Regions from separate parts of the Marinobacter excellens LAMA 842 genome, predicted to be linked through region 1. Evidence: predicted binding sites of a transcription regulator. Region 1 holds the regulator's gene; each other region holds the start of a gene.
The links. Region 1 encodes FliA, which starts transcription of late flagellar genes. Its sites were predicted from a motif close to CTAAAGTTTNNNNNNNNNNNGCCGNTAA; they were not measured.
Positions count from the first base shown of each region.

Region 2: the regulator FliA is predicted to act here: its motif matches at 5,313-5,340, upstream of J122_RS13095 (methyl-accepting chemotaxis protein).
Region 3: the regulator FliA is predicted to act here: its motif matches at 7,062-7,089, upstream of J122_RS01870 (methyl-accepting chemotaxis protein).

Region 1 covers NZ_LOCO01000007.1:51,614-62,448, reverse strand. Annotated here, with positions in the region: gene J122_RS08345 (chemotaxis protein CheA) at 1-1,350, opposite strand, end outside; gene J122_RS08340 (protein phosphatase CheZ) at 1,371-2,156, opposite strand; gene cheY (chemotaxis response regulator CheY) at 2,177-2,560, opposite strand; gene J122_RS08330 (RNA polymerase sigma factor FliA) at 2,720-3,463, opposite strand; gene J122_RS08325 (MinD/ParA family protein) at 3,496-4,308, opposite strand; gene flhF (flagellar biosynthesis protein FlhF) at 4,379-5,695, opposite strand; gene flhA (flagellar biosynthesis protein FlhA) at 5,753-7,927, opposite strand; gene upp (uracil phosphoribosyltransferase) at 8,153-8,791, shown strand; gene J122_RS08305 (uracil-xanthine permease family protein) at 8,794-10,047, shown strand; gene flhB (flagellar biosynthesis protein FlhB) at 10,330-10,835, opposite strand, start outside.
Region 2 covers NZ_LOCO01000015.1:60,564-71,398, reverse strand. Annotated here, with positions in the region: gene J122_RS13110 (valine--tRNA ligase) at 1-1,731, shown strand, start outside; gene J122_RS13105 (ketopantoate reductase family protein) at 1,736-2,620, shown strand; gene J122_RS13100 (cob(I)yrinic acid a,c-diamide adenosyltransferase) at 2,644-3,201, shown strand; gene J122_RS13095 (methyl-accepting chemotaxis protein) at 3,234-5,264, opposite strand; gene ampE (regulatory signaling modulator protein AmpE) at 5,380-6,267, opposite strand; gene ampD (1,6-anhydro-N-acetylmuramyl-L-alanine amidase AmpD) at 6,268-6,888, opposite strand; gene J122_RS13080 (DUF1631 domain-containing protein) at 6,985-9,306, opposite strand; gene nadC (carboxylating nicotinate-nucleotide diphosphorylase) at 9,531-10,370, shown strand; gene J122_RS13070 (YqcC family protein) at 10,392-10,718, opposite strand; gene J122_RS13065 (ParA family protein) at 10,729-10,835, opposite strand, start outside.
Region 3 covers NZ_LOCO01000001.1:413,736-424,570, reverse strand. Annotated here, with positions in the region: gene thiI (tRNA uracil 4-sulfurtransferase ThiI) at 1-962, shown strand, start outside; gene J122_RS01890 (histone deacetylase family protein) at 964-1,977, opposite strand; gene J122_RS01885 (NAD-dependent succinate-semialdehyde dehydrogenase) at 2,173-3,621, shown strand; gene J122_RS01880 (substrate-binding domain-containing protein) at 3,687-4,100, opposite strand; gene J122_RS22610 (hypothetical protein) at 4,110-5,315, opposite strand; gene J122_RS01870 (methyl-accepting chemotaxis protein) at 5,344-6,957, opposite strand; gene uvrD (DNA helicase II) at 7,210-9,375, shown strand; gene J122_RS01860 (undecaprenyl-diphosphate phosphatase) at 9,525-10,322, opposite strand; gene arsB (ACR3 family arsenite efflux transporter) at 10,457-10,835, opposite strand, start outside.

The DNA of each region.
Region 1 (10,835 bases):
GCCTGCCCGGGGCTTACCGGCCTTTTCCCGCACATCCGGCATTTCAATGCCATGATCAACGGAGTTTCTTACCAGGTGAACCAGCGGGTCGGACAGCGCTTCGACCAGGTTCTTGTCCAGGTCGGTTTCTTCCCCGTGCATCACCAGGTTGATTTCTTTCTTCAGCCCTCGGGCCAGGTCTCGTACCACCCGTGGGAAGCGCCCGAATACCTTTTTGATCGGTTGCATACGGGTCTGCATGACCGCCGCCTGCAAATCGGTGGTCACCACGTCGAGGTTGGCGACCGCCTTGTGCATATGTTCATCTTCGCTCTCGGAGCCCAGGCGCTGCAGGCGATTACGGACCAACACCAGTTCGCCCACCATATTCATGATGTCGTCAAGGCGCTTGGTATCCACCCTCACAGTGGTCTCGGCTGCGGGCGCCGCATCTCTTGCCGGGGCGGCGGGGGCTGCCGGTTTGGCGTCCTGCCTGGCGGGTTCCGGTTGTTTTGGTTCCGGCTTCTTTGGCTCAGGCTTGGCCGCAGGCTCAGGTTTGGCCTCCGCTGCGGGGGCCGCACCAGGGCTCTTGCCTTTGCCATGCAGCTCATCCAGCAGGTTTTCAAACTCGTCATCGGTGATCAGATCATCACCAGTGGATGATTTTGCCGGCTCTTCTGGTTCCGGCTCCGGCGGGGTGTCGTTATCAACAACCGGGGGGCCAGCAAACTGGCCTTTACCATGCAACTGGTCCAGCAGGGCTTCAAATTCGTCGTCGGTGATCTCGTCGCCGTCTGACCCGGCGTCGTTGGCGGAGGTGTTTTCCGGTGCGGCCGCCGGCTGTTGCTCTGCACCTTTTTCATCGGCCAGGGCATCCAGCAGTTGCTCAAACTCTTCGTCGGTAATATCTCCGGAATCATTGCCCGCACCGGCGGCAGGTTCGGGTTCTGGCGTTGCCGGTGCCGGCGCTGCCGTGTCGCCTTCCGGCTTGGCAAGTTCATCCAGCGCAGCGATCAATTCGTCCGGAGCCGGCGTCGGCTCTTCACGGTTACGAACCTGATCAAACATGGCGTTGACGTGGTCCAGAGCTTCCAGCACCACGTCCATCAATTCGGAGGTGACCTTGCGCTTGTGGTTGCGGAGGATATCGAACACATTTTCCGCAGAGTGACAGCAGTTGACCAGCGCTTCGAGCTGCAGGAACCCGGCACCGCCCTTGACCGTGTGGAAACCACGGAAGATGGCGTTGAGCAGGTTGCTGTCATCCGGATGCTGCTCAAGATCTACCAGCTGTTCGGACAGCTTTTCGAGAATCTCGCCGGCTTCAACCAGGAAGTCCTGCAGAATCTCTTCGTCGGCATCAAACGCCATGCGTCACCCTCTATAATCGTTCAGAAACCGAGACTGGATAACAGGTCATCAACGTCATCCTGCCCCGAAACTACATCATCACGCTCCTCAGCCTTGATCTGAGGCCCTACCCCTTTTTCGGCCGATTCTTCTTTTTCTTCAATCTGGTGCACAGTGCCGGTGAGCTGGTCCACATGGCTGGCCATCACCACCAGGCCAAGCAGGTTCTCTTCGACTTCTTTCACAAGAGCCGTGACTTTCTGGATAACCTGCCCGGTAAGATCCTGGAAGTCCTGGGCCAGAAGGATTTCTGACAGGTTGCTGTACAGGGTATCGGAATCTGTGGCCAGGCCCGCAAAGAAGCGATCAATACGACCGTACAGCTCCCGGAATTCTGCCGGCTCCATGTCACGACGGCGCAACCGCTGCCATTCGTCTCTCAGAGCCGTTGCCTCGTCGCGCATGGTATGCGCCACCGGCATGCTTTCTTCCACCAGGTCCATGGTGCGGTTGGCTGCCTGGCTGGTCATCTGGACAACGTAGGCCAGCCGATCCGAGGCATCGGACATCTTGGACAAGGCTTCTTTCTGCTCGGCACTGCGGGCGTCTATCTGAAAATTCCGGATAGCTTCATGCAGGCTTCGGGTCAACCGCCCCACTTCCCGGTAGAGGCTCTGGTCGCGAACCTCACTGAGGTCATTAATTACCGACATTGCCCGGGCGTAGTCACCGGAACTGATGCACTGGGCCAACTCCGAACTCTGCTGCTGGAGCTTTTCGGTTACCTCCGGGTCTAGGCCCTGATGGTTCTCGTTCTTGTCAGTCATGACAGCCATCCGACCTCTGGTTACTGGATTCGCTCGAAGATCTTCTCAATCTTTTCCTTGAGAACGGCAGCGGTAAACGGTTTGACGACGTACCCGTTAACGCCGGCCTGCGCCGCCGCCACAATCTGGTCACGCTTGGCCTCCGCGGTTACCATCAGCACCGGCAGGTTCTTCAGGTTCTCGTCTGCCCGCACCGCCTTGAGCAGATCAAAACCCGACATGCCAGGCATGTTCCAGTCGGTCACCAGGAAGTCGTACTTGCCGCTCCTGAGCATGGGCAATGCAGTGTTGCCATCGTCCGCTTCATCCGTATTGGTGAAGCCAAGATCACGCAGCAGATTCTTGATGATTCGCCGCATTGTGGAAAAGTCATCCACAATGAGAATTTTCATGTTTTTGTCCAATGGGACCTCCAGTCAGTAACACCCGGATTTCATTAAGCCTTTTGAAAGTCTAGCAGGCCGCTGCTTTAACCGCTTATTGTGTGGTGTTTGGCCGCGTTGTAAAGCGCCGGTTACCAAAATCTACACAGTTACGCGCCGCGCGGTCAGCGCCGGCCCGGTTTATTCTGGCTCGTCTTCCCGCCAATCGGACAACCGCCCCCTGAGACGAAGGGCCGCCTGGCTATGAATCTGGCTGACCCGGCTCTCGCTGACGCCCAGCACCGCGCCGATTTCCTTCAGGTTGAGCTCTTCCTGGTAGTAGAGGCTCAACACCAGCTTTTCTCGCTCAGGAAGCTCTTCGATTGCCTCTGCCAGGCTTTTCTGGAATGCATTTGATGCAATGCCATCCAGGGGATTATCGCTGGCCTCTGTTTCTTCTATCGGCAGCTCTCCGGATTCATTGAGCTCATCAAGGCTAAAAAGTCGGCCACTGTTGGCGTCTGCCAGGGACGCATGATATTCCGACAGGTCAATGCCCAGCTCTTCGGCAACATCGACATCCTGGGCCTCGCGCCCGGTGCGGTCTTCCACGGTTTTGATGGCTGCCGCGATACGGCGGGCATTGCGATGAACAGAGCGCGGCACCCAGTCGCCCTTGCGGATTTCATCCACCATGGCGCCTCTGATTCGAATACCCGCGTATGTCTCGAAGGTGGCACCCTTGCCGGTGGAATAGCGTTGTGCAGCTTCCAGCAGGCCAATCATGCCGGCCTGCATGAGGTCTTCAAGCTGAACCGAGGCCGGCAAACGGGCCATCAGATGAAGGGCGATTTTCTTGACCAGCGGCGCATGCTCCTCAATCAGCTGAGAGGGGCCTTTTGCGCCAGCCTGATGGTAGATTCCCAGGTTTTTCGCCAATGTCATGTATCCGGTTTTCTTATAGGACTGGATTCAGATCAGACTTCGACGAGCCGCTCCACGAAAAACTCCAGATGCCCTCTTGGCGATGATGGCAGCGGCCAGCTGTCCACTTTCTCTGCCAGGGCACGGATCGCCAGCGACGCCTTAGCCCGTGGATAGGCATCCAGAACGGCCCGCTGCCGCTGAACGGCTTTTTTGACGGCTTCGTCGTAAGGCACGATACCTACATATTGTAGTGCTACATCAAGGAAACGCTCGGTGACACGGGTCAGTTTTTCATACAGATGCCGGCCTTCCTGCTCATTTCGCACCTGATTCGCCAGAATACGGAATCGGTTGGTGCCGTAGTCGCGATTCATCAGTTTGATCAGGGCATAGGCGTCAGTAATCGAGGTAGGCTCGTCGCACACCACCAGCAGTAATTCCTGGGAGGCCCGCAGGAAGCTGACGACGGACTCGGAAATACCGGCTGCTGTGTCAACAATCAGCACATCAATCTGGTCACCCAGCTCGCTGAAGGCGTTGATCAGCCCTGCATGTTCCATCGGGCTCAACTGGGTCATGCGCTGGGTGCCGGATGATGCGGGAACAATCTTGATACCACCCGGGCCGTTGACCAGAACGTCCTTGAGGTCGCACTCGCCACTGAGCACATCCTGCAGATTGCGATTGGCGGTAATGCCCAACAGCACGTCGATATTGGCAAGGCCAAGGTCTGCATCCAGCAACACCACCCGCCGGCCTTTCTGGGCCAGCGCGATACCGAGGTTGACGGACACATTACTCTTGCCGACACCGCCCTTGCCGCCGGTAACCGCAATCACCTGAACCGGATGTGGTCTGCTCATACTGTTATCAGTCTCTTACTGCGTTCTTGTGTGGGCACAAACGGCAGCGCACCGGCTGTACCACCGGGCCTCAGGCCCCTTCTGCAACGGCCTGGCCGTGCTGCATTGTTTTCAGGCGTTCTACGCCCAACCGCACCAGAGGAATGGCCTCTGCCCGGTGCAGGTCTTCGGGAATCTTCTGGCCATCGGTATACCATGCCACTGGCAGGCCAGTTTCCATGACAAAGCCCAAAGACTCACCCAGTGTCAGCGCTTCGTCAATCTTGGTCATGACGCAGCCTGCAAGGTTTGCCATCTTATAGCAATGCCACACGGATTTCATGATGCGCGGCTGGCTGGTGGCAGACACGACCAGATGGGTACGGATATTGTGATCGCTCCGGGCCAACTCCGCCAGCTGTTCCTGATAACCGCGATCCGAGCTGGTCAGCCCGGCAGTATCAATCAGAACCAGGTGCCGGTCTGACAATTCGTCCAGAATGTCATCCAGGGAATGACTCTCGTCCACAACCCGGACCGGAACATTGAGGATACGGCCAAACACAAACAGCTGTTCATGGGCTGCCACCCGGTAGCGATCGGTGGTGACCAACGCCAGGGAATCCGGCCCGTGCTCCAGTACATATTGGGCGGCCAGCTTGCCAATGGTGGTGGTCTTCCCAGACCCGGTTGGCCCCACCAGCGCATAGACGCCGCCGGCCTCAAGCCAGTGTTCCCGAGCGGTACGTACGCCGGTGGCCAGCATCTTCAGGGATTGCTTCCAACCGTCTTCCAACCTGCCGGCGCGATGCTGACGGGACAGAGAGGTTGCCAGTTCCGCGCCCAGGCCAAATTCCTGCAGCCGCTCTGCAAGCCTCTGCTGAACCGCATTAGATGCCGCGACTGCAGGCTTCTCGGGTACCGAGGTACGGCCGCTGACCATCTCTCTCAGGGAGTTGATTTCCGCTCTCATGCTCGCCAACTCATCCGAGTAGCCCGCCTCTGGTCGGCCACCTGCATTGCCCACCGAGGTCGATCCACCAGCCAACTCACCTGACCAGTCGGCAGCCGGCCGATCATCAGCCAGTGCACGATCATATTCCGCGCCGACACCCGCCCGCTTCTCCCGCACTTCGCGAATGCGACTGCGCGATCGGTTCAACTCTTCTTCCAACCGACGATGCTGGTCTGCCTGCAGCTCCGCCAGGCGCGAGCCGTTGGTGGCCTGTGCCGCTTTCTCGCCAAGGCGCTGGCGTGCCATATTTTCGTCATAGTCCAGGGCCGTCACAATTTCGACGCCTCCGTCCACCCGGCGATTGGACAAAATAACGGCATCCGGTCCCATCTCATGACTGACCTGTTTCAGGGCTTCGGCCATGGTCTTTGCAAAAAACCGTTGTACTTTCATAGCGTTTCATCCTCCACCGGCGTGCCCGAATCGGGTGTTCGCCTTGCCCTGCCGGCCCTACTGGCCTACAGAGGCAACTATCGTGATCTGTTTGTTATCTGGAATTTCCTGGTACGAGAGCACATGCAAACGCTCTACCCCATAACTGGCAAATTTTGCCAGCACTGGCCTCAAGGGCCCGGAAACCAGAAGAATCGCCGGCTTGCCCAGCATTTCCTGGCGCTGAACGCTGTCCTGAAGGGACCGCTGCAGCTTTTCCACCATATTTGGCTCAAGCACCAGGCCAATATCTTCCTGTCCGCCGGATTGTTGACTCTGTTGAACTGACTTAAGCAACAACTGTTCCAGGTCTGGATCCAGAGTGATCACCGGTATCTCGGCATCGTTACCACAGATGCTCTGAACGATCATTCGGCGCAACGCCTGACGAGCCAGGGTGGTCAACAGTTTCGGGTCCTGGCTTCTGGGGTGCACATTAACAATGGCCTCGGCAATGGAGCGCATATCCCTGACCGGCACTTCTTCCCGGAGCAGGTTCTGCAGTACCCGCAGCAGGACGCTTACGGAAATCGTCGTAGGCACCAGCTCCTCCGCCAGTTTCGGAGCCATTTTCTCCAACTGGTCCAGCCACTTCTGGGCCTCTTCATGGCCGATAAGTTCATGGGCGTGCTTTTGCAGAATCTGGTTAAGGTGGGTAGCCACCACCGTGCTGGCATCCACCACGGTGTAACCCAGAGTCTGGGCCTGGTCTTTCTTGTCTGGCTCAATCCAGATGGCATCCAGGCCAAAGGCCGGATCTTTGCCTGCAATGCCTTCCACCTTGCCAAACACCTGGCCCGGATCAATGGCCAGCTCACGTTCCGGGTGAATCTCCGCCTCGGCAATGGTCACACCCATCAGGGTAATGCGGTAGACGTTTGGCATCAGGTCCAGATTGTCCCGAATGTGCACTGACGGCATCAGGAAACCCAGATCCTGAGACAGTTTTTTCCGAACCCCCTTGATGCGACTGAGCAGCTGCCCGCCCTGGGATTTATCGACCAGAGGAATCAGCCGGTAGCCCACTTCCAGACCAACGATGTCAACGGTCGCCACATCATCCCAGCCCAGCTCCCGGGTTTCACCGGGCGCCGGCAGCGCCTGTCCTTCTGCGCCGGACCGATCCTGAACCACCTCGCCACCGGCACGGGGCGCTCCACCAGCCATGCCGCCACGACCGGCGTAAACGCCCTCTTCTTCCACAGTCTGGCTTTGCTTTTTCCAGATCAGCCAGGCCGCACCGGCCGCAAGGCTGCCCAATCCAAGGAAGGCAACATGGGGCATGCCCGGAATCAGGCCCAGGATAATCAGGATGACGGCGGCAATACCGATGGCCTTCGGCGCGTTGAACATCTGATGAATGATCTGCCCGCCCATGTCCTGGCTGGCCGTTACCCGCGTTACCATGATGGCAGCGGAAGTAGACAGCAACAGTGATGGAATCTGGGCAACCAGGCCGTCACCGATGGTCAGCAGCGCGTACCGCTGCATCGCCAGGCCAAAGTTCAGGCCATGCTGGAGCATGCCGATCGAGATACCACCGATGATATTGATCGCAAGAATCAGCAACCCCGCAATGGCATCGCCCTTCACAAACTTGGACGCACCATCCATGGACCCATAGAAATCCGCTTCCTGGGCAATCTCCGAACGGCGGCTTTTGGCCTCGTCCTGGTTGATCAGGCCCGCGTTCAAATCTGCATCAATGGCCATCTGTTTGCCGGGCATGGCGTCCAGGGTAAAGCGGGCACTGACTTCCGACACCCGGCCGGCGCCCTTGGTCACTACCAGGAAGTTGATGATCATCAGGATGGCAAACACCACCAGACCGACGGCGTAGTTACCGCCGATCAGAACCTCACCGAACGATTCGATCACCTTACCGGCGGCATCGCCACCTTCGTGACCGTTGAGCAGGACAATCCGGGTAGAGGCCACGTTCAACCCCAGACGCAGGAGCGTGGCAACCAGCAGTACCGTCGGGAACGACGCAAACTCCATGGGCCGAAGCGCGTACACACACACCAGCAGGATGACGATGGACAAAGTGATGTTGAAGGTAAAAAACACATCCAGCAGGAAGGCCGGCATGGGCAGGATCATCATACCCAACAAACCCATCAGCATCAGCGGAATACCGATACTGCCCCGCGTCAGGGTTTTGACGTTACTCAGAACTAACGCTCTGTCCATGCTGGATACTTCTCCGCTCTGCCGTGCTTTCCGGAACTGTCAGGGTCGAAAATCTGACGCGGCGCGCCAATCTGGGAGGGTTATCGCAAGAACCGTACCAGGCCTTACAATTTTTGATATTTACGGCGCCACCAGCGCCTGACGCGGGCGCCCAGATACGGTATCCTTGCGCCATTTATTGCATCCGAATTCAAGCCCGAACATTCGAACACACAGGTGACCCCAATGCCGATCCACGAAGTGAAGCACCCCCTGATCCGCCACAAACTCGGCCTGATGCGCCGCGCAGACATCAGCACCAAGAATTTTCGTGAACTGGCACAGGAAGTTGGCGCGCTTCTGACCTACGAGGCGACCAAAGACTTCAACCTGCAGGAAAAGACTATTGATGGCTGGGCCGGGCCGGTGACCGTGGAACAGATTCACGGCAAGAAAGTCACCATCGTGCCGATTCTGCGCGCTGGCCTGGGTATGCTCGACGGCGTGCTGAGCCTGATCCCGGTGGCACGAGTGAGCGTGGTAGGCCAGATCCGTAACGAAGACACCCTGGAAGCTGAAACCTATCTGGAAAAACTGGTGGGCGAGCTGGACCAGCGTATGGCACTGATCATCGACCCGATGCTGGCCACCGGTGGCTCCATGATCTCCACCATCGACCTGCTCAAGAAAGCCGGCAGCACCGAAATTCGGGCCCTGGTGCTGGTGGCTGCCCCGGAGGGTATCGAGAAAGTACTGGAGAAACACCCGGACGTTTCCATCTACACCGCTTCTGTTGATGAGCGCCTGAACGAAAAAGGCTACATCCTGCCTGGCCTGGGCGATGCCGGTGACAAGATCTTCGGCACCAAGCAGAAGGACGTCTGAGCATGCAGGAACACACCAATGAACCCGTATGGAAGCAGTCACTAGCCGGCTCCCAGATGCTACTGGTCGCCTTCGGCGCCCTGGTATTGATGCCCCTGATCACCGGGCTGGACCCCAACGTCGCGTTGTTTACTGCCGGCGTCGGCACCCTGATTTTCCACGTGGTCACCGGTGGCCAGATTCCCATCTTCCTGGCCTCATCCTTTGCCTTTATCGCACCAATCATCGCCGCCAAAGGCCGCTTCGGGCTGGAAGAAACTCTTGGGGGCCTGATGGCGGCCGGCATCCTGTACATCATCCTCGCCGGCGCCGTGCGGGCACGGGGCACGGGCTTTGTCACCCGCCTGCTGCCGCCTGTGGTCATCGCCCCGGTGATTATGACCATCGGCCTTGGGCTGGCATCTGTGGCCGTGCACATGGCCTCTGGACGCACCGGCGACGGCGCCGCCGAACTGGTGCCCTATAATACCGCCATCACCATCGCCATGATCTCCCTGGCCGTTACCATCGTGATGTCGGTCTGGGCCAAGGGCATCTTCCGGCTGATCCCGATCATGTTTGGCGTTATCGTCGGCTACATCCTGTCCTGGTTTGCCGGCATTGTAGACACCACGCCAATTCAGGAAGCTCCGTGGTTCGCCGTTCCCAACTTCGTCGCCCCTGCCTTCAGCTGGGGCGCGATCCTGTTCATGATCCCGGTCGCCATTGCTCCGGCCATCGAACACATCGGCGACGTACTGGCCATCGGCAACGTCACCCGCAAAAACTACCTGCAGAAACCCGGCCTGCACCGCACCCTGCTTGGCGACGGCCTGGCCACCAGTGCCGCCTCCATGCTCGGTGGACCACCCAACACCACCTACTCAGAAGTCACCGGCGCCGTGATGCTGACCCGCAACTTCAACCCGAAAGTGATGTGGTGGGCCGCCGGTACCGCCATCGTCCTGGCCTTTGTCGGCAAGTTCGGTGCAGCCCTGCAGACCATCCCGGTTCCGGTTATGGGCGGCATCCTGTGCCTGCTGTTCGGCTCCATCGCCGTGGTCGGCCTGAACACCCTGATCCGCCACCAGGTAGACCTGTCCCAGTCCCGTAACCTGGTGATCGTAGGCGTAACCCTGGTGTTCGGTATCGGCAACATGGTGATTGGAACGCTGGAAGGCATAGCACTGTGTGCGGTTGTCGCGATCGCACTGAACCTGATTCTGCCTGGCGAGAAAGAAGCCTGGGGTAAGCGAATTCAGGAGCCCAAGGCTTAGTAAATGAAACCGGTCAGGTCGACACGAGCTCGGCCTGACCTCTCTCCCCTAACAGCAGCCGGATTTCCATCCCGGCGCTGTCCGATACAATTCACGACCCCTCTGATTCCTATAGTGGCCAATTCGGTCGCGAGCCGTAGGCATGGCCTCCCAAAAATCTCGAAGGCCATGGATGGCCGGAGCGGAGCGCTCATGGATGAGCTCGTAGCGTTTTTTGGGAGGCCATGCCGACGGATCGCCGCACCAAACCATCAGGCTACAATCAGAGCCAAACTCCAAAATCTAAATATCGCGCCGCATCTCCGGCGGAATCGGAAAATCAGGCATACCCGGTTTGGCCCCGCGCCCCTTGCGGAACTGCCGGAGCTGGAACACATAGGCCAGCACCTGCGCAATGGCCATATACAAACCATCGGGAATCTCCTGCCCCACATCGGTGTTGTGATACACCGCCCGGGTCAGCGGCGGCGTGCGCAGAATCTCCACCTTGTGCTCACGGGCAATCTCCATAATCTTGAAGGCAATCTCATCCGCCCCCTTGGCCACCACCACCGGCGCGCCCATCGAATCCTGGTTGTACTTTAACGCCACCGCATAATGGGTCGGGTTGGTAATCACCACATCCGCTGTCGGCACATCCTGCATCATACGGCGCTGGGCCATCTCACGCTGCAACTGGCGAATCTTGCCCTTTACCTCTGGCTTACCCTCGGTGTCCTTGTACTCGTCCTTCACCTCCTGCTTGGTCATGCGCAGTTTCTTCTGGTGGTCGTAGATCTGAAACGGCA
Region 2 (10,835 bases), on a different contig from region 1:
ATGCTGACCGACCAGTGGTTTGCCGATGCCAAGACCCTGGCCAAACCGGCTATTGAAGCGGTGGAAGATGGCCGCATCCAGTTCGTGCCCAAACAGTACGAAAACATGTACTTCGCCTGGATGCGCGACATCCAGGACTGGTGTATCTCCCGTCAGCTCTGGTGGGGCCACCGGATTCCGGCCTGGTATGACGCCGACGGCAATATTTACGTAGGCCGGAGCGAGGCTGAGGTGCGCAGCAAGCACCAGCTTTCGGACACACTGGAACTCAAGCAGGACGACGATGTACTGGACACCTGGTTTAGCTCCGCCCTGTGGACTTTCGGCACCCTGGGCTGGCCGGAAATCACCGAACGCCTGAAAACCTTCCACCCCACCGACGTGCTGGTGACTGGTTTCGACATCATCTTCTTCTGGGTTGCCCGGATGATCATGATGACCATGCACTTCATGAAGAACGAAGACGGCACCCCACAGGTACCCTTTAAAACCGTTTACGTGACCGGCCTGATCCGGGACGAGCACGGCGACAAGATGTCCAAGTCCAAGGGCAACGTGATCGACCCGCTGGATATGATCGACGGCATTAGCCTGCCGGATCTGCTGCAAAAACGTACCGGCAACCTGATGCAGCCGAAGCTGGCCGAGAAAATCGGTAAGCGCACCGAGAAAGAATTCCCGGAAGGTATCGCGGCCCATGGCACCGACGCCCTGCGCTTTACCCTGGCGGCCATGGCCACCACCGGCCGAGACATCAACTGGGACATGAAGCGCCTGGAAGGCTACCGCAACTTCTGTAACAAACTGTGGAACGCTGCCCGCTACGTACTGATGAACACCGAAGGCGAAGACTGCGGCGTGAACGACGAGCCGGTGGAGCTGTCCCTGGCCGACCGCTGGATCATCAGCCAGCTGCAGCACTGCGAGCAGGAAGTGATCCGCCACCTGGACCAGTACCGCTTCGACCTGGCCGCCTACGCCCTGTACGAGTTCATCTGGAACGAATACTGTGACTGGTACCTGGAACTGTCCAAGCCGGCCCTGAGCGACGACAACGCCAGTGCCGAGGCCAAGCGCGGCACCCGCCGCACCCTGGTTCGCGTCCTGGAAGCTGTACTTCGCCTGGCACACCCGATGATGCCGTTCATCACCGAGGAAATCTGGCAGCGCATTGCCCCGCTGGCCGGCAAACAGGGCGACAGCATCATGCTGCAGCCGTACCCGCAGCCGGATACCAGCAAGCAGGATGCCGCCGTGGCCGCCGATATCGAATGGCTCAAGGGCGTGATCGTGGCCGTACGCAACATCCGTGGCGAGATGAACATCTCCCCGGCCAAACAGGTTCCGGTGCTGCTGAAAGGCGGCAATGCTGATGATGAACGCCGCCTGAACGACAACCGCCAATTCCTGATGTCCCTGGCCAAGCTGGAGAAACTGGAATGGTTTGAAGGCGACAAGGCCCCCATGAGCGCCACCCAGCTGGTGGGCGAAATGGAAGTGCTGGTGCCCATGGCCGGCCTGATTGACAAGGATGCCGAACTCAAGCGCCTGGACAAGGAACTGGAACGCCTGAACAAGGAAATCGGCCGCCTGGAAGGCAAGCTGAACAACGAGAAGTTTACCGCCAAGGCCCCGGCCGAAGTGGTCGAGAAAGAGCAGGAGAAGCTGAAGGATGCGCAAGGCAGCCTGCAACGGCTCAGCGCACAACGGGCTGAAATCGAGGCCATGTAAGGCCATGATTGCCATCCTCGGCGCCGGCTCTCTGGGCCGGCTCTGGGCCGCAACGCTACCTGCCGGGCAGGTAGCGTTTGTGCCCCGCCCGGGCCAGGCGCCCGAACCCGCCCGCTACCGTTTTCAACCCCTCGTAGGCGAATCCTTCAGCGTCACTGTTCCCTGGCTGCAGCGCGGTCAGTCACCTGAATTGTTGTTGGTGACCACCAAAGCCGGCGATACCCTCGAAGCCCTCAAAGCTGCCCTGCCCTCTATTGCCAGTTCGACACCCATTGTGTTGTTCCAGAACGGCCTGGGCAGCCAACAGCAGGTTGCCGCAACCTGGCCGCAACGCCCGGTGCTGGCAGCCTCCACCACCGAAGGCGCCAACCGGCCCGAGCAAGGCCTGACCGTTCACGCGGGCTGCGGCGCTACCTGGGTAGGTGCTTTAAACCCTACCGGGCAACCCCTGGTGAACCGGGTTGCGCAGCAGCTTGCCGAGAGCCGCCTTGAGGTTCACCCTGAACAGGACATACTTGGCCGACTCTGGCAGAAACTGGTAATCAATGCCGGCATCAACGCCTTTACCGCCGTACTGGATTGCCCCAACGGCGAGATACTGGAGCGACCGTTTTACCAACGGTGGATTACCCCCTTGTGCAGGGAAATCAGCCACCTGCTGGCTGCCGTCGGGCAACCGGAACACACGCCGGAAGCCCTGCGCGAAAGCATTGAGGCGGTCGCCCGCAGAACCGCCACCAACACCTCCTCCATGCGCGCGGATGTGCTGGCAGGTCGCCCCAAGGAAATCGACTTCATCAACGGTTACCTGGCCAGGCTTGGCCAACTGCACGGCATTGCAACACCGGTGAACCAAATGCTCACCGAACGGGTACAACAACTGAACTGATCACTTATTCAGGGAGCAAACACATGGGCAACCGCCTGTCGAAAATCTACACTCGCACCGGTGACGACGGCTCTACCGGGCTGGCCGATGGCAACCGCATCGCCAAGAATGCCCAGCGCGTGGAAGCCATGGGCATGGCGGATGAACTCAACTGCCACATCGGAGTGTTGATTGAAACGCTACCAGCCGGTGACGGCCTGATCGAGACGTTCCGGCGGATTCAGCACCACCTGTTTGATCTTGGCGGCGAGTTCGCAATTCCTGGCAGCAAGGTCATCAGCGACGACCACATTGATTGGCTGGAACAGACCCTGGATGAGCATAATGCCGACTTGCCGCCATTGAAGAACTTCATTCTGCCCGGAGGTTGCCCTGCCGCCGCACAATGCCATCTGGCCCGGGCCGTTTGCCGTCGCGCAGAGCGCGTGGTGGTAGCGCTGGGCCACGAAGATTCCATCAATACTGCGTCCCGCCACTATCTGAACCGGCTGTCTGACCTGCTGTTTGTCATTGCCCGCGTGCTGGCCCGCCGGGATGGCAGCCAGGAAATTCTCTGGGAACAAAAAAAATCCGGCCTCTGAGGGCCGGATTTTTCTGATCAAAGGCACCTGCCTTATACCTTGAACGCCTCTACCAGCCGCTGAAGCGATGCCGTCAGCTCAGACATCTGGCGGGACGACGCCAGCGTCTCCTCGGCGTTGGACGCGGTGCTCTGCCCCAACTCGCCGATACGCTCCACGTTGGCGTTGACGTTCTTGGCCACCGCAGACTGCTCTTCTGCAGCCTGGGCAATCTGGTGGCTCATATCCACAATCTCAGATATGCCCGAAGCAATGCGGTCCAGCGCTTCTGTCACCTCACCGGATTTCTGAACCGTTTGCTCCGTGGCATCGTGGCTGGAGGTCATGGCCGAGACCGCTTCTTTAACACCACCCTGCAGGCGGGAGATCATGCCTTCAATCTCTTCGGTCGATTTGTGGGTGCGCTGAGACAGTGAGCGCACCTCATCAGCCACCACCGCAAAACCGCGCCCCTGTTCACCGGCCCGGGCCGCTTCAATGGCCGCGTTCAGAGCCAACAGGTTGGTCTGCTCGGCTATGGCCTTGATCTCGACCAATACCTGGCTGATGTTGTCGCTGTCTGAACTGACCCTGTTTATCACCGCTACCGCACCAGCGATTTCTTCCGCAAGACGGTTAATAGTTTGCACAGTAGCCGCCACAACCTGTCGGCCCGTCTCGGTATCACGCTCTGCGCTACCGGCGCTGTCCGCTACCCGATGGGCACTCTCAGTCACCTCGTTGACCGCCTCCACCATCTGCCCCATGGCTTCGTTTATCTGGCCGGTCTCTTCCATCTGGCGGGCAACCGCTTCACTGTTGGCTGCTGCAGTCTCGTTAACCCTCACCGCCTGACTGTCAACATCATTCGTGGTCCCGCTGACAGAGCGGATCAGTTCGGCAATCCGGTCCGTCATATTATTGAATTCGGTGGTCAGCTCGCCCAGCTCATCACGATTGTTAAGCTGGATGTGCGCCGTCATATCACCAGCGGCGACGCTGCGAGCCGCCTCACTAAACCGGTTGATGGCGGTTCTTACTGACATAAAGAAGCCGATGTAGAGGTACACCACAAGAAGCATCACGCCGATCAGAGCCCCTACAATCAACCTGCGCTGGCCGGTCTCCCGCTGCAGTCGCTGTTCAAGGTTGCCAGAAACCACACTGAAAATGCTGTCATTGAGTGAATCGTAGTAGTCCAGCTGGGAGGATACGGTGGCGTCAAATTCCTGCCAGGGCTGTTCCAGACGCATCGGGGTGATGATGTTCAGGTCCAGCTGCTCGCGCAGCGCCATCAGGCTTTCATCGACCCGCGTCACAGCGCCGCCGGCTCTGCCTGAAAGTTTGGGAGAGGTTTCAACCGCAACCGACAAGGCAGGCGACAACAGGGAGCTGCGGTTGGTCAGCTGGTCATAGATTTCATTCAAAATCTCGCTCAGGTTATAACCCACCTGGCCATCCACCAGGGCAAAGATACCGTAAGATCGGGCCCTGCCAACAACGGTCCTCGCCTCAGGCAGCGCATTACGCACCAGCCCAAGCAGCAACAAATTTTCCCGCGAGGCGTCTTGTCCAAGTCCCGAAATTTCAATCGTAGCCGGCAACAGGGCCAGCACCTTCTGAACAAACTCGTGGTAATACTTGAACTGAGGGTCTATGTTGCCCTGGTAGTTGTCGTCCTGTTTCAGTTGCTCCCACTCCGCCTGCAAGGCCAGAACCTGATCCTTCCAGGAACCAGAGGTATCGAACGAGCGGTTGTTCCCCGCAAGGTCTGAAAGCAGGCCATCAATCAGCTCGGCAGCCTCACCTGCCTTACCCAGGAGTTCGTCTTCATCCTTGAGCACACCCGGCGCCTGGTAGTCGCGGTAAGCCATAGACGAAGACAACAGCTGGTCTACCTTGCGAAGTTCGGCAAGGCCCTCGATACCGCGAGTCATGGTTTGAACGGATTGATTGAGGCTGGAAATAACCAACCACGACAGGACAATGATCGGGCCCAGGAACAAGATGCTGATTAGGCTGAACTTGTAGACCATGGGCAACCGATTCATCAGGCTAACAGCTGGATTGATCAAATATTTCACGGCGCCCTCTCGCTGATTCTAATAACTGAATCTTTATTCTTTGTTTGATTATCGCCCAAGGTCGGAAAAACTTAATCACCTTTAAGTGTTATTCTGTAATGTTTTATGACACTCCTCAGACCACCCCGGCAATGACCAGCAATGCAGCAACGCAGATCCACACCAGCATGCTCCGGTTCAACAATCCCCGTATGGCCGCCAGGCTACGCCCGCCAAAACTTGTCCACTCATCCGGGTGCAACCGCGCAAACTGGGCTGGATCAAGCGCATAACCGGTTAACGACCCGTTTGCGGAAATCATGAGGACTTCCGAGGTTTTTCTTCCAAAACCGGGCAGGACTTTCTTCGCCTCCTTCGACCAGCCCGCGAGATCACCGGCCAGCCCCAGCGTGCAGGACAGTAGGCGAGCAGGAATCCAGCTGGCCAGGTTGGCCAGAGTCCGGAATCGGGCGCGGGCCGCTTGCTGCGGCCATTGCTCAGACAACGCCACCAGGCCTCGGGCAACCAGGGCAGCACCTATTCCACCCACCACATACCAGAAAGCCACCAGGAAGAACCGCTCGAAAACCCCGATCACCAGAGCCTTGGATAACGACAGATGCATGGCCTCTGGTGACAGCGCGGCGCCCCGCTCTTCCGGTGGCAACCGGTTCTGGATATGTCGCCAGGCAGCCTGCATGTCGCCCCGACTCCAGGCTTCCGAATAGTCACGTAACTGATGCCGCCAACCCGGCGCGCCCATCAGCAACACCAGCACGATCAGCTCCAGCGGATAGGCCGCCAGCCTGAATCCATACCATTCCAGTAAACACACAACGCCCACCAACACCAGTCCGGGCAGCAGAATCCAGATCAGCCCGGAGGTAATGGCATCCTCCTTTCCGGCCTGAATTTTCGCGCCCCGGTGAAACCAGGCACGCCAAAGCACGTCGCCATCAAGCCGGTTCCGGCTATCCAGCTGACGCCGAATAAGGTAGGCCAAAAGAAACACGACAAACACCATTCAGGCGATCTCCTCATGGGCCAACAGCCGGGAAAAATACCGCCAGTCGAACGCTGGACCAGGGTCAGTTTTCCGGCCAGGCGCAATATCGCTGTGGCCGGTAATGCGCTCGGTGCTGATTTCGGGCCAGGCCATCATGGTCAACCGCGCCATGTCTGCGAGTGTCCGGTACTGTTCGGGCGTATAGGGAACATCGTCTGCCCCCTCCAGTTCGATACCGATAGAGAAATCGTTGCACTCTTCCTGGCCGTCAAAACAGGACCGGCCGGCATGCCAGGCCCGGTCCAAACAACTGACAAACTGCACCACTGAACCATCGCGACGCACCAGGGCATGAGCGGAGACCTGCATGGCGGCGATGGATTCAAAATAGGGATGGGCGGCTGGGTCAAGCCGGTTGCAGAAAAAGTCTTCAATCTCCGTTCCCCCGAATTGCCCGGGAGGCAGGCTGATGTTGTGAACCACCAGCAGGGAAATGGCAGAGCCCTCAGGCCTTGCACCAAAATTCGGCGAGGGCACCCATCGGCTGCCAGGGTAACGGCCGGTCAGCCTTAACTGTTCAGCCTGGCTGGAGAGGGAGTCGTTGTTATGCTTGTTGTCTTGATTGAAAGGGTCAGAGATTGGCAAGGCGTATCCACTGTCGCTTTATGATGTTCAATCGATTGAATCATAAAGCGACGGTGGATGCTATGGATGGAACGGTGCGGATTCGCGCCTTCAATCCTTTCGACTATGGCGAAGGTTATCGATGATGGATTCCAGCGCCCGGTCAAAAATCAGGCCGTCGTCCAGAAGCGTAATAACGCCGTCCTGCAGCGCCACCGCCAGATCATCCCGATGGTACTCTGCCACCTTGGCGCCGCTGCGATTGACAAAAATGTACTTGCCGGTTGCCTTTATGAAGGCCGCCAGTTTGCAGCGAACACGGGTATCATCGCGCACCATCTCGATCCACGAGCCAACCCTGAGCTGATCTGCCCGGGCCAACCATTCCGCCGCAACAACCGAGGCAGACGGCGCTTCTTCAGCAGCCACCGGCGCTTCCGTTGCCGGCTGCGCGTCACTTTGAACGCTCTCCGCCACGACCGGTTCGGTTTCAGATTGCGCGATTTCCTCTGGGGCACCGGCATCCACCTGAGGTTCCGGTGGCGCCAGCATTTGCTCCGGCTGATCCAGCTCCTCTTCGGCCAGGGCAGGGTCTTCCGGCGCCTTCTCGACATCACTGACCGGAGCTGTTACCAGTTTCTGGAAAACATCAACATGAGCCAATTCCAGGTCACGAATGGCAGCGTCGGTTGAGAACGGGTCCCAGGAAATTTCCTGCAAAGCACTGCGAAGGTCCTCGACCACCTCCGGTATTGCTCGAAGCAGCTCAGAGCGGGTTTCATCCGATACCGGCCTTGGGTCCACACTCCAGATCAGTCGCTCGGTTACCGCGCAGGCGGATTGCCACTGCTCGCTTTCTTCGCCCTGACGCAGTACCACCCATTGCAGGTAACGAGTCCAGGGCTCGCTGAGAATCTGCATCACCGCAGCTGGTATTTCACGGCCGGCTGTTTCTTCCTGAATGAGGTTGATGGCCGCCTGGCTTGCACGTTCCTGGCGAGCCCGACCTTCCTCAGCGTCCCGAAGACGCTGCTCAACCAGCTCACGACGGCGCCGGTCCAGATCCATAAAGTGCCCGAAATCCTTGAGCAACTCCTCGAACAATTCGACATTGTCGGTGAACTCATTCAGGACACGATCAACCACTTCTTCAATTTTTTCCCGGAGCGGGTCCCGCATGCCCTGGCGCTTTTCGGACCAGCCAATGGCCGACAGTGCGAGTTCATTCAACAATTTGCGAACCGGATGACCGCCACGATTGAAGAAATTACGATCGCTCAGGGCAACCTTCAGGACCGGAATCTGCAAGCGCCCGATCAGCGCCTTCATCACCGGATGTAATTGCCGATCTTCCAGTATGAAATCAAACAGCATCGAGACGAGATTGACGACATCGCCGTCCACCTGGCCCAAAGTAGCTTTCTTGCCGCCCGGCTCCTGCAGGACCGAGACAATCTGCTGGCGCAATGGCACCACTTCTGCCCCGGATACCTGGGTGAGAGAACCTTGCAGATCACTGAGCCGGGCCATCAACCCGCCAGTATCGAGTGTCACGCCACCCGCGGGCAGGCCGCCCGCGGCGGACGATGTCTCTCCCTGATGCAGCAGCGCACTCAATTCCGAAAACGTGGGGAAACTGGCAGCACCACTCGCCCCGTGCTCGGCACCTGCCTGCCCTGGCGACAAAGCCGGGGCTCCAGCCTGTGGCACCGGCCTCTTCGGCTGGGGCGACGAACCGCCGACAGGTGCCCGGCGCATATCTGGCAACACGCCTTCGGCTACCAGGGTTTTATTGGCCTGGTCATACAGGGCTGCAAGCTTATCCACCAGCAGGCGCTCAAAAAGCTTGAGTACAACCAGCTTGGCACGAATATCGATATCCAGGTCAGAACAGGCCTCGGCAATTCCGCCACAGATAACCTCGGGGCTCAGGGGCATCTGATCATCAGACATCTGAATCTCGGGCATCAGGTGGCGCACGCGAGCGGCCAGCATCCGGACCGGCTCCTGGTAACGATTGCGCAGCTTGGTCACCAGGTTATCAATGGCGACCTGTTGCTCGAGTTCGGAGTGATCCAAAAGGCTCAGAGAATCCTGATCGACTTCCTCAAGGGCAGAACCGGAGTGCGAGGGTTTGAAGCGCCCAAAGTCATTGAAGGCCTGGCTGACATACTGAAGCATCGAGACCGCCATGGATTTGCGGCGCAGTCTGAGCTCCCGCATGGCATCGAAATACGCTGTCTGGTCCTGATTAGAGCCAGCCCGATCCGCAAGGGCGAACAGGCTGTCGTCTGCCTGCTCGAAGAAAGACCCCAGCACAGATTTCAGAGACTGACCGGATGCGTCACGTAACCGTATAAGAGCAGGCGGAAGCGAAAACCGGCCCACCGGTTTCTGGCCGGATAAATGGACAACCTTGTTATCGTGCGCCATGGAGATGCTCCGGTGTTGATCGGCAATATCGCTGGGAATTTCTATTAATGACATGATACGGCCGATCATCGTCACCTTGTGTCAGAATTTGTCACCTTTTGTGTAACAACGACCTGCGTCACATTTTAGCAGTTATTGGCCAGGGCATTTTGCGAAACGGCAGGCTGGCAGTAGAATTGCCGGGCTCGCAGATTTCAACTCATCCAGACCGCCGGAAACCCGACATGATTGCCCCTGAACTGCTCCGCCAGGCCCGAATTGAATCCGTTGCCCAAAGCCTTCGCGAGGACATTGGTGACGGCGACATTACCGCCATGCTGATTCCGGCGGACAAAACCGCAACCGGCCGGGTGATCACTCGCGAACCGGCACGCCTGTCAGGACGAGCCTGGGTTGAGGAGGTATTCCGCCAGGTAGACCCCGCCATGGAACTGACCTGGTTCTTCAAGGACGGCGATGATCTGGCGGCCGATGACGTTATCTTCCGGATGGCTGGCCCGGCCCGATCACTCCTGACCGCAGAGCGAGCCGCCCTTAACTGGCTGCAAACACTGTCTGGCGTTGCCACCACCTGCGCAGCCTACGCGGCGAAGGTCGCCCATACCGGTGTGCGATTACTGGATACCCGGAAAACCCTGCCAGGAATGCGCCTGGCGCAAAAATACGCGGTCACCTGCGGTGATTGCCACAATCATCGCCTGGGTCTGTGGGATGCCTTTCTGATCAAGGAAAACCACATTGCCGCATGCGGCTCGATTGCCAACGCCATCAGTGAAGCCCGGCGCATTGCACCGGGCCGCCCGGTGGAGGTAGAAACGGAATCGATGGACGAGCTGAATCAGGCCCTGAGCGCGGGCGCCGACATCATTATGCTGGATGAATTCTCGCTTGAGGACATGGTTGAAGCCGTGCGAATTACCGCCAGCAAGGCAAAACTGGAAGCTTCCGGCGGCATCAATGCCCAGACACTGGTACCGGTGGCGGAAACCGGGGTGGATTACATCTCCATCGGCGCCCTGACCAAAGACGTCAGAGCGATCGACCTCTCCATGCGGCTGGACTGATTCCACCGCCTGGCGTCGAACTCAACGACCAGACAACAACCGGTCTATCTCTTCCAGCGCCTGAACAAGGCGCTGGCCTGACTGCGCCCGCCCCCGGAAATGCTCTTCCGCCATGGGCGCAATGCCAGATACCGAGGGTAACGGTTGCCCCGCCTCCACCAGCGCTTTCATTTTCTGCAAGAAGACAAACTGCAGCCACTGGGTGAACTCCATAGTGTCGAGACAGAACGGCTGGGTGCTCCGGAACGCATGCTCCGGTGGTGGGCTCGCCTCCCAGACGTCCATCCGCCGGAGCTCAATCTCGATTCTCAGCAGGCTGTCGGTTACCTGGTCCACTCGATTACTCATGGTCACCCGATCAGTCGGCCAAGGGCTCAAGTTCAACCGACTCACCATGCAATACCCGGTACAGGTCTTCAAACTGGCGGGTCAATGCGTGCTTGGGTGCCATATGAATCAGCGGCT
Region 3 (10,835 bases), on a different contig from region 1:
GCCGCCATGAGGGCCTTGGGGGCTATCCTCTGGGTACCGTGGAAACGGTGATGACCTTGGTGTCTGGCGGTTATGACTCCTCTGTTGCTGCCTACCTGATGATGCGCCGAGGTATCCGCAGCCACTTCCTGTTCTTCAATCTGGGCGGCACCGCCCATGAGGTGGGTGTGCGCCAGGTGGTGCATTACCTTTGGCAGCGGTATGGGGCCTCCCATGGCGTGAAGTTTATTTCGGTACCCTTTGAAGGTGTGGTGGCCGAGATCATGCAGTCAGTGAATCACCGGCATTGGGGTGTGGTACTTAAGCGCCAGATGCTCAAAGCCGCGGCGGAAATTGCCCGGGATTATACGGCTACCGGCCTGGTGATGGGCGATGCCGTCGCCCAGGTGTCCAGCCAGACCCTGACCAACCTGAACGTGGTTGACCGGGCCAGTGACGAAGTGGTGTTGCGCCCGCTGATTGCCATGGACAAGCAAGAAATCATCCGCATTGCCAAAGAAATTGGCACCGAGCCCTTCGCCCGGACCATGCCGGAGTACTGCGGGGTTATTTCCAGCAAGCCGGTTACCCGCGCCAAGCTGCACCGGGTTGAGGAAGAAGAAGCCAACATGAACCCGGAGGTGCTGGCGCAGGCCATTGCCAATCAGCAGGGCACCATGGTGAGCCAGTTGCTGGATACCATCACCACACCGGAAGAAGTGGAGTTGGTGCAGACCCCTGCGGTGGAAGACGTGATCATCGATGTGCGGCACCCGTCGGAGGAAGAACGTTCACCGCTGACACTGACCAACAATGAAATCCTGAAAATTCCGTTCTACGAACTCAACCAGCAGATGTCTGATCTGCCGGCCAACCGCCAGTACCTGCTGTACTGCGACCGGGGCACCATGAGCCGGATGCACGCCGGTCACCTGAAGGCGGAAGGGCATGGCAATGTGAAGGTTTACACGCCTGCGGCCTGAGTCAGCCCGCCAACCCCTTGAAAAACTGCTGGACATTCTCGCTGAGGGTGTCCAGGTCATACCCGCCTTCCTGCACCACCAGCGTCGGCAGGCCCAGCTGGCGGATGTGGGTGCTTAATCTGCAGAAGCCCTCGGATGTTACCGAGACCTTGGCCTGCGGGTCGTTTTTGTAGATATCAAAGCCCAGGGTCAGGATCAGTGCATCCGGCTGGTACAGCCGGATTGCGGCCAGGGCCTCCTCAACCTTGGCAAAGAAGTCGTCCTCGCTGGCGCCATGGGGCATCGGCATATTGATGTTGTAGCCGTAACCTTCGCCCTCGCCCCGTTCATCCTCAAAACCACTGACCACCGGATAGAAGTTGGTGGGGTCGCCGTGAATGGAGATGTACAGCACGTCGCTGCGGTCGTAGAAAATCTCCTGTATGCCCTGGCCGTGGTGCATATCGGTATCCAGGATGACAGTGCGCGGAAACCGGCTTTTCATATGCTCGGCGGCAATGGCCGCATTGTTCAGATAACAGAAGCCCCCTGCCGCGTCTTTGCGGGCATGGTGGCCTGGTGGGCGACACACCGCATAGGAGGTGCGTTCACCTGCAATCAGGGCATCCGCCGCGCCCAGGGCGGTCTGGGCCGACCAGTAGGCCGCTTTCCAGGTGTTTTCGCCAATCGGGCAACTGCCATCCGCCAGATAACAGGCCGCCTCAGCCAGTATGCCGCGCATGGCATTGGGCGAGCGCACGAAGATATTGGACATCACCTCATCGCCCCAGTCCTCGTTTTCCATCCATCGACGATGGGCAGACTCCAGGAAACGAAGGTAGCCCAGGTCGTGCACCTTTGATATCGGCGCCGCGCCCTGATCGGCCGGCTGAAGAACCGGAATCCCCATCGCCTTCAAGCCTTCCAGCATCTGGCTGGTGCGGTCGGGAACCTCCTGAGGCTGACGCATCTGGCCACGGGTGAAATACGTTTTGGGAATATGCAGATCCTGCGCCGGATGAAAAAATGCCTTCATTGAACCGCCTCCTCGGGAGTCTGGAAATACTCTTCCGAGTATAGGCAGTGACACTGAGGGGTCAACGAATCGCCGGCCGCGTTTTTTACACGCTGCCTTTACAGGCCGGCGATCAGCATCCACTATGAAAGACGTTCCAATACACCCGCGCCCCGTCGCACCCGGGCGCACCCAGGTTATTGAAGAGGAGCCGAAATGATCGAGTCACCACTGCTGAAAAACCTGACAGGCTACATCGGTGGGCGCTGGACCGACAGTGCCGGCGGCAACACCTTTGATGTGTTCAATCCAGCCACCGGCGAAGTGGTTGCCAAAGTGCCGTCCATGTCAGAGCAGGATGTGCTGGATGCCGTTGAGGCAGGCAAGTCTGCGCTCCGGCTCACCAACCCCTGGCCCATCGAGACCCGGCGCAAGTGGCTGGAAGACATTCGCGATGGTTTGAAAGAACATCGCGAGGAAATTGGCCGAATCCTGTGCATGGAGCACGGTAAGCCGTTGAAGGAAGCCCAGGGCGAGGTGGACTACGCTGCGGGTTTCTTCGATTACTGCGCCAAACACGTCAACGCCCTGGATGCCCATACCATCCCTGAGAAGCCCAAGGATTGCACCTGGACCGTTCATTACCGGCCTGTTGGTGTGACCGGGCTGATCGTGCCCTGGAATTTTCCCATTGGCATGATTGCCAAAAAGCTCTCGGCTGCCCTGGCGGCCGGCTGCCCGTCTGTGATCAAGCCGGCCAGTGAAACGCCGCTGACGATGGTGGCCTTCTTCAGCGTGATGGACAAGCTCGGGTTGCCGGATGGCATGGTCAATCTGGTCATGGGCAAGGCCAGCATGATCGGCAAGGTGCTGTGCGAGCACAAAGATGTGCCGATGCTCAGCTTTACCGGTTCCACCGAAGTGGGCCGCCGGTTGATTCTCGATACGGCGGAGCAGGTGAAAAAACTGGCGCTGGAGCTGGGCGGTAATGCACCGTTTATCGTCTTTGACGACGCCGACCTGGACGCCGCTGCTGACAACCTGATCGCCAACAAATTCCGTGGTGGCGGCCAGACCTGCGTGTGCGCCAACCGGATTTTCGTGCATGAAAAGGTCGCGGAAGCTTTTGGCCAGAAGCTGGCTGAGCGGGTTAACAAGATGACCGTTGGCGATGGCATGAAAGACGGGGTCGACATTGGCCCGCTGGTTAACCAGGCCGGTTTCGACAAGGTCAAACGCCACCTTGAAGATGCCCTGGAGAAAGGCGGCAAGCTGGTGGCCGGCAAGCAGCCGGCGGAGTTGGGCAAGGGTCTGTTTTTCCCGCCCACCGTGGTCATGGGCGTCAATCGGGATATGTGTTGTTACCAGGAAGAAACCTTCGGCCCGCTGGTGCCCATGGCTCTGTTCCGCACTGAGGAAGAAGTCATTGATGCCGGTAATGACACCGAGTTCGGCCTGGCGTCCTACGTGTTCACCGCCGATGCCGAGCGTGCCCAGCGAGTCGCCGCTGGCCTGCGCTTTGGCCACGTTGGCTGGAACACTGGAACCGGCCCCACGCCGGAAGCGCCTTTTGGTGGCATGAAAGCCTCCGGTATTGGCCGTGAAGGTGGTCTGGAAGGCCTGTTTGAGTTTGTGGAAGCGCAGACGGTGCCCAGAGGTTTCTGATCATCAACCTCAAAACGGCAAAAAGGCGAGCCTCGGCTCGCCTTTTTGCATTTCAGAGCCGGAGCTCAGGGCGTCAGGATCACCTTGACGCTGTCATCCACATCGGCGGAGTCGATGTAACCAATGGCACCGGGCGTGGAAGCGACCTGGGCTTTCATGGCGGAGGCATTGCCCGCTTCTTCCGGCGGTTGGCCACGGCCGGTGAACACCTGCTGAGACCAGAAGGCTTTCAGCTGGGCATCGTTACGGCCGGTGACCTTGCTGTGGAACTCGGCGCGGGTAGCGTCGCCTTCCGGCAGCTCGAAGGGGTTGGCACTTTGGCCATCCGGTAGCGCCTGACTGCGGTTCAGGTACAGATCACGAACTTGATTGGAACTGATGCTGTCCGGGCCACTCGGGTGACCAATAATCACCACATCTGCCAAGGCGAGGGGGCTGGCCATCAAGCAGGCCGCTAACAACAGGCTAAGCTTCTTCATGGGGCCTCCTTAAAACGCTGAGTCGATTTTCAGGGTGTAGACGTTGGTGCTGCTGGCGTTGCTTTCCAGCATGTAGGCGGTGTTCAGATTGCCAAAGCCCTTATCGAGCCCACGAACGTGGGTGATGTCTGCTTTGATGGCTACGCCCGGGGTGATGTCCCAGCGAGTACCAACGCTGTATTCATTGCGCTGGTAGTTGAGGATCGACTCCGGCACCACGCCAGGAATAAAGGCACCCGTGCGCTCGTTATCGTCCTTGCTCTCTGTCCAGCCTGTTGCAACATACGGCGTCCAGCTGCCGAAACGGTGACCAACAGACAAGTAAGCGGAGTCGGTATCGGCGAACTTGCCATCGACTTCTACCCGCGTGACTTCACCGATGATCAGCCAGCTGCCGTTGTCATAGCTCGCGCCCAGACCATAGAAGTTCCCTCGATCGCCGTCGGCGAGTTGGGTGATCCCAGCCGGTAATGTAATGCCGCTCTGTGCCGCCAGCGCGCCCAGTCGTGTCGCATCAATATCGGCTTCAGCCGTTGCTGCAACGCCCCGGATGGTCCACACATAGTCGGTCCAGCTCAGGTTCAGACCGGCTATGTTGCGCAGTTGCACATCACCCGAGTTACCGTCTTCGTCGGTAAAGCCGGTGAAGAAGTTGGCATTCAGTGAGGAGTTATCGAAGTTCCAGTTGTAGCTGGCATCGGCCCCCACATAGCTGGTGACAGCAATCGGGCCGTACACGCTCTGGGGCGGACGGGCCCAGGGCTGGGCGTAGCCGACTTCCAGGGAATCCGAGTACATGAAGAATGGAATGCGCATCTTGCCGGCGCGCAGCTGCAGGTTGTTGGTGGGACGGTGGCTCAGGTAGGCCCACTCGACTTCTGGCTCCCAATCATCGGCGCCGCGCCCAACCAGCTGCATCACAATCTGGCTTTTCTGGGTAACGTCAAAGGTACCCTGCAGGGCGAACAGGCTCAGGTCTTTGACTTCGGATTCTTCGGTGATGCCGGCGTAGCCTGCGTCGTTGCTGGCACGCGCGTAGCCGGTGCTGAAAAAGCCGTTAAACCGGACGCCGGTGTTGCGGGCCGAGTTCAGCTGCTGCTGCATGGCGTTCAGCTGTTGCTGCATGCGCTCCAGGGTTTGCTCGGTATCTTGTGCCATGACTGGCGTGGCGGCAATTGCCAACGCCAGGGGCGCGACGGAGAACAGTCTCTTCATCAGGTACATCCTAGTCTTTGGTTGGGTATTAAACTCGGAACTGGCCGGCAACGCTCTGCAATCCATTACTGACGTCCTGGATCTTGCGGCTGACGTTGTCCAGCTCATCGGTGCTTTCCATCACCGCCTCGGCATTGCGATGCATATCGCCCATGTGGCCGGTGACTTCGCTGAAGGTGGTGCTCTGCTCATAGGTGGCAGCAGCGATTTGTTCGTTCAGCTCGCTGATCTGCTGAACGTTTTCAAGGATCTTGCTCAGGACCTCGCCGGACTCAGTGGTGGCATCGACGCCCTCCCGGGCCATTTCCACGCTGCCTTTCATGGAGGTAACGGCATTGCCTGACAATTTGGACAGCTCGGAAATCACCTGCTGGATTTCTTCGGTTGCTTTGTGGGTACGCACGGCCAGCCCCCGAACTTCATCGGCTACCACGGCAAAACCGCGGCCGTGCTCACCGGCACGGGCAGCTTCGATGGCGGCATTCAGTGCCAGCAGGTTGGTCTGCTCAGCCACGGTTTGAATCGTTTCCAGCAGCCCCCCTACCTTCACGGAGAATTCGTCAAACTGGTTTACCAGGCCTGCAGTCTTTTCGATCTCTGCCATCAACTCCCGGATGGTGCTGATGTTGCTGTTGACCTTCTGCTGACCGGCAGTGGCAAATTTTGCAGCGTCTTGAGTCTGGTCAGACGCGGACGAGGCAAAGCCCGCCACTTCTTCAACGCTCTTGACCAGTTCTTCAACGGAGTTTCGGGTTGAGGAGATGGCCTGGGCCTGCTGGCTGATGCGCCCCAGGTTGGTCCGGCTGGTGCCGGCGAGGTGGGATGCAACATTGTTCAAGTCGCCAATATCGTTCTGGATGGTGGCAAACGAGTTGTGCAGCTTTTCAACAAACTTATTGAACTGGTTCACCAATGCGCGCAGTTCATCTTTGCCTTCATACTGAATTCGGGAAGTAAGGTCGCCCTCGCCAGACGCCATGTTGCGAAGCGAGTTGATAATTTGGTCCAGACTGCTTGAAATGGACCTGCCGATCACGAGGCTAAGCGCAACCAGCGCAATCAGAGCAACCACAAGAATTAACAGCGAAACCGTGCTGGCCTCAGTGGATGCCGCTGTGGTGTTGTCTATCGCATCCACCAGTCTGGTTTCCATGGCGTTGCGCATAGCATCCAGATCACTGCGCAGCTTTTCCAGACGGTTGGCGTTGGCAGAGGCTTCCTGGCCAATGCGGCCGAAATCCGCAGTACCGTCGATAATGGCCATAGCGATGCGGTTGGCGTTGGAGTAGTAAGTGTCCAGGTCTCTACCGAGCTGGTTCGCTTGCTGGCTCAAGCCGGGATTCAGGTCCGCAATCTTTTGCAGGTTGGAGGTAATGTCATTTTTCTGCGCTGCTGTGGCTTCCAGTTGCTGGTCATCGCCAGTGGTTACGGCGCTGTTGATCTGGTTCTCAATAAGCTGCAGCAGACCCCGATTAATGGTAGACAGTTCAAGGGACGGATAGAGCTGGTCACGAACCTCCGCTAGCCGTTGGGAATTGCTCCGCTCGGTAAGGATAGAAAACGCTTGGCTGACGACAAACGCGGTAATCGCAACCACAACCAGCAGTGCCAGTTTGTGAGATATTTTGAGTGATGAGAGCATGTTGTCGGTCCCTGTGCGTCAGCCATACGACTTTAGTCGGGCGGCATTCTAGGTCGTTTTTTGAACGTCTGACACAGAATTACTGTGTCAGTGTGTTAAGGCGTGTATCGGCGGCAGGTCCGCTGTCTTAATCCCTAGTCATTGAATTATTTGGTGATATACCTATTTGTAGGTAGCCGGCAGGACAAAGGACGAATACGTTCAGGCCTGATACAATGCCTGTAAATTTAACCAGTGATGAAGCCGATCTCCATGGATGTCTCCCACATTATCGACCCTCTGAACGACGCCCAGCGCGAGGCCGTTACCGCCCAGAACGATCACCTGCTGGTACTGGCCGGCGCGGGCAGTGGCAAGACGCGGGTGCTGGTACACCGGATTGCCTGGCTGATGACGGTAGACCGGGTGCCGCCCACCGGCATTCTGGCGGTGACTTTTACCAACAAGGCCGCCAAAGAGATGCGCTACCGCATCGAAGAGATGATGAATATTCCGTCTCGGGGATTGTGGTTCGGTACCTTTCACGGCATTGCTCACCGTTTGCTGCGTTCCCACTGGAAAGACGCCGGCCTGCCGGAGAATTTTCAGGTGCTGGACAGCGACGACCAGCTGCGCATGATCAAGCGAGTGATGCGGGAGTTCCAGATTGATGAAAGCCAGTGGCCGCCCAAGCAGGCCCAGTGGTTCATCAACAGCCAGAAAGACGAAGGCCTGCGCGCGGATCACATCCAGGAAAACCCGGGCGATCATTTCACCAGCACCATGCTCAAGATCTACCGCCAGTATGAAAAGCTCTGCCAGCAGGGCGGCCTGGTGGATTTTGGCGAGCTGCTGCTGCGCTCCCACGAACTCTGGTTGCACCGGCCGGAATTGCTGAAGCATTACCAGCAGCGTTTCCAGCACATTCTGGTGGACGAGTTCCAGGACACCAACACCATTCAATATGCCTGGTTGCAGGTGTTGGCCAGCAATCGCGTTCCGCTGACCGTGGTGGGTGATGATGACCAGTCCATCTACGGCTGGCGTGGCGCCAAGATCGAGAACATCCAGCAGTACCAGCGGGACTTCCCCAACGCCCGCCTGGTGCGGCTGGAGCAAAACTACCGCTCCACCCAGATGATCCTGAAGGCCGCCAACTCGGTGATCGCCAACAACCAGGGCCGTTTGGGCAAGGAATTGTGGACCGACGGCCCGGATGGCGAGCCGATCAGCCTGTACGCGGCGTTCAACGAGCAGGATGAAGCCAACTACATTGCCGATTCCATCAATGCCTGGGTTAACGACGGCAATCTGCGTAGCGAATCCGCGATCCTGTATCGCTCCAACGCCCAATCCCGTGTGCTGGAAGAGGCGCTGATGCGACAGGGCATTCCCTACCGGGTCTATGGCGGCCTGCGCTTCTACGACCGCCAGGAAATCCGCAACGCCCTGGCGTACTTGCGTCTGGTGCAGTACCACCGGGACGACGCCGCCTTTGAGCGGGTGGTGAACATTCCCACCCGGGGCATCGGTGCCAAGAGCCTGGCGGAATTGCGGGAGTACGCCACCGAGCAAGGCATTTCACTGTGGGAATCGGCCGAGCGACTGTTGGCGGCGGGCCAGGTCAAAGGCCGGGCGAAAACCGGGTTGCAGTCGTTTATGGACATCATCAACGGCTTGTCTGAAATGGTCGGTGAGGCGTCATTGCAGGGCCTGATGAAACAGGCCATCGAAGCCAGTGGCCTGAAGGACTACCACGCCAGCGAAAAAGGTGAGAAGGGCCAGGCGAGGGTAGAGAACCTGGAAGAACTGGTGAACGCGCTGTCGGATTTTGAAGTGGAAGACGGTGTCGACCCGCTGGCGGAGTTCATCGCCCAGGCAGCACTGGATGCCGGTGAAGCCCAGGCCGATGCCCATGAAGACAGCGTGCAGTTGATGACTCTGCACTCGGCCAAGGGCCTGGAATTCCCGCTGGTGTTCCTGGCGGGTGTGGAGGAAGGTTTGTTCCCTCACAGCATGTCGCTGGAAGAGCCGGGGCGCATGGAAGAGGAGCGTCGGCTGGCCTATGTGGGCATTACCCGGGCGATGAAAAAGCTGGTGCTTACTTACGCGGAATCCCGCCGTTTGTACGGGCAGGAGAAGTTCCATGCGTTGTCGCGGTTTGTGCGGGAGATTCCGGCGGATTGCCTGCAGGAAGTGCGGTTGCGCAATACGGTGACGCGCCCGGCGATGGTCGGTCGTCCGAATGAGAGCATGTTCAGCCAGGATTCGGCCCAGCAGTCCGGTTTCAGCCTCGGCCAGCGCGTTCGTCATCCGAAGTTTGGTGAGGGCATCGTGATGAACTCCGAGGGGACCGGGCACCATACTCGCGTGCAGGTGAACTTTGATGAGGGGGCCAAGTGGCTGGTGTTGGCTTATGCTCCGTTGGAAGCCTGCTAGTTCAGGAGTGTCGCACAGGGTTGGGTAGGCCTTTCCAAAACACGCTCCTTCGGCACATCCATGTGACGCTTGGGCTCCGCCATCCATGGCTCCGCACAGTTTTGGAAAGGCCTACCCAACCCTGCGCCCCAGCAATGTGTTGGCCGCCATTACATCAGAACCGCGTAAATCACACCCGCCAATGCGATGCGGTAGAGAACATAGGGCCACATGCCTACCTTGTTCAACCACTTCAGGAAGAAGTGGATGGCGGTAATGGCGGTGATGAACGACGTAACACCACCCACCAGAAAACCGCTCCAGTCGACAATCACATCCGATGAAGCCACATCCAGCAATTTAACCGCAGATGCCAGCGTGATAATTGGAATCGCGAGCAAAAACGAGAACCGGGACGCCGTCTCCCGGGACAGGCCCAGGAACAGGCCAGCAGTGATGGTGGCGCCGGAACGGGAAGTGCCGGGAATCAGGGCCAGGGCCTGGGCACAGCCGACCAGAACGGCGTCTTTCCAGGTCAGGGAGTCCATCGTGCGCCCCTTGTTGGGACGCCAGTCAGCCCAGCCCAACAGCAAGCCGAAAATCAGCGTGGTGAAGAACATCACCTCCACCGCCCGCAATTCGTTGTCGATCATGTCCAGCAGGGCCAGGCCAGCCAGGCCTGCGGGGATGGTGCCGATTACCAGAAACCACGCCAGGTTGCCCTGGCCAATCATCCGGCGCTGGCTCAGGGAAAGCAGGCCGTCCCGGGTGATGCTGAACACGTCCCGGCGAAAGTAGATAACCACGGCCAGAAGCGTGCCCACGTGGACGGACAAGTCGAAGCCAACGCCCTGGTCGGCCCAGTCAAAAAAGGCGGGTACAAGGATCAGGTGGCCGGAGCTGGAGATGGGAAGAAACTCGGTCAAGCCCTGGAGAAGGCCGAGGAATAGTGCTTGAAAGAAATCCATGATGTCCTGTCCGTCTGCTGGGAGAGGCCCCTCCCGGTTTGCCAGCGGGCGATAGTATCAGGCGCGGGCGGGGCTGAACAGGCAGTTGGGATTACCCGCAGGACAGGCGTCCTCGCGGGTAAGTTTCCGTTTTCTCAGGCAGGGAAGTGGCTACGGGTCTTATTGGCAATGCGTACCAGCATCAGCATCAAGGGCACTTCCACCAGCACGCCCACCACGGTCGCCAGCGCGGCACCGGACTGCAAGCCGAACAGCGCTATGGCGGCGGCCACCGCCAGTTCAAAGAAGTTGCTGGCACCGATCATGGCGCCGGGAGCAGCAATACAGTGGCGCACCTTCCAGAATTTTGCCCAGCCGTAGGCGATAAAGAAGATCAGCACGGTCTGGATGATCAGCGGCACGGCAATCAGGGCAATGTGCAGCGGGTTTTCCAGGATGACTTCGCCCTGGAACGCGAACAGTAATACCAGCGTGACGATCAGCGCTGCCGGTGTCACCGGGCCAAGGCGTTTC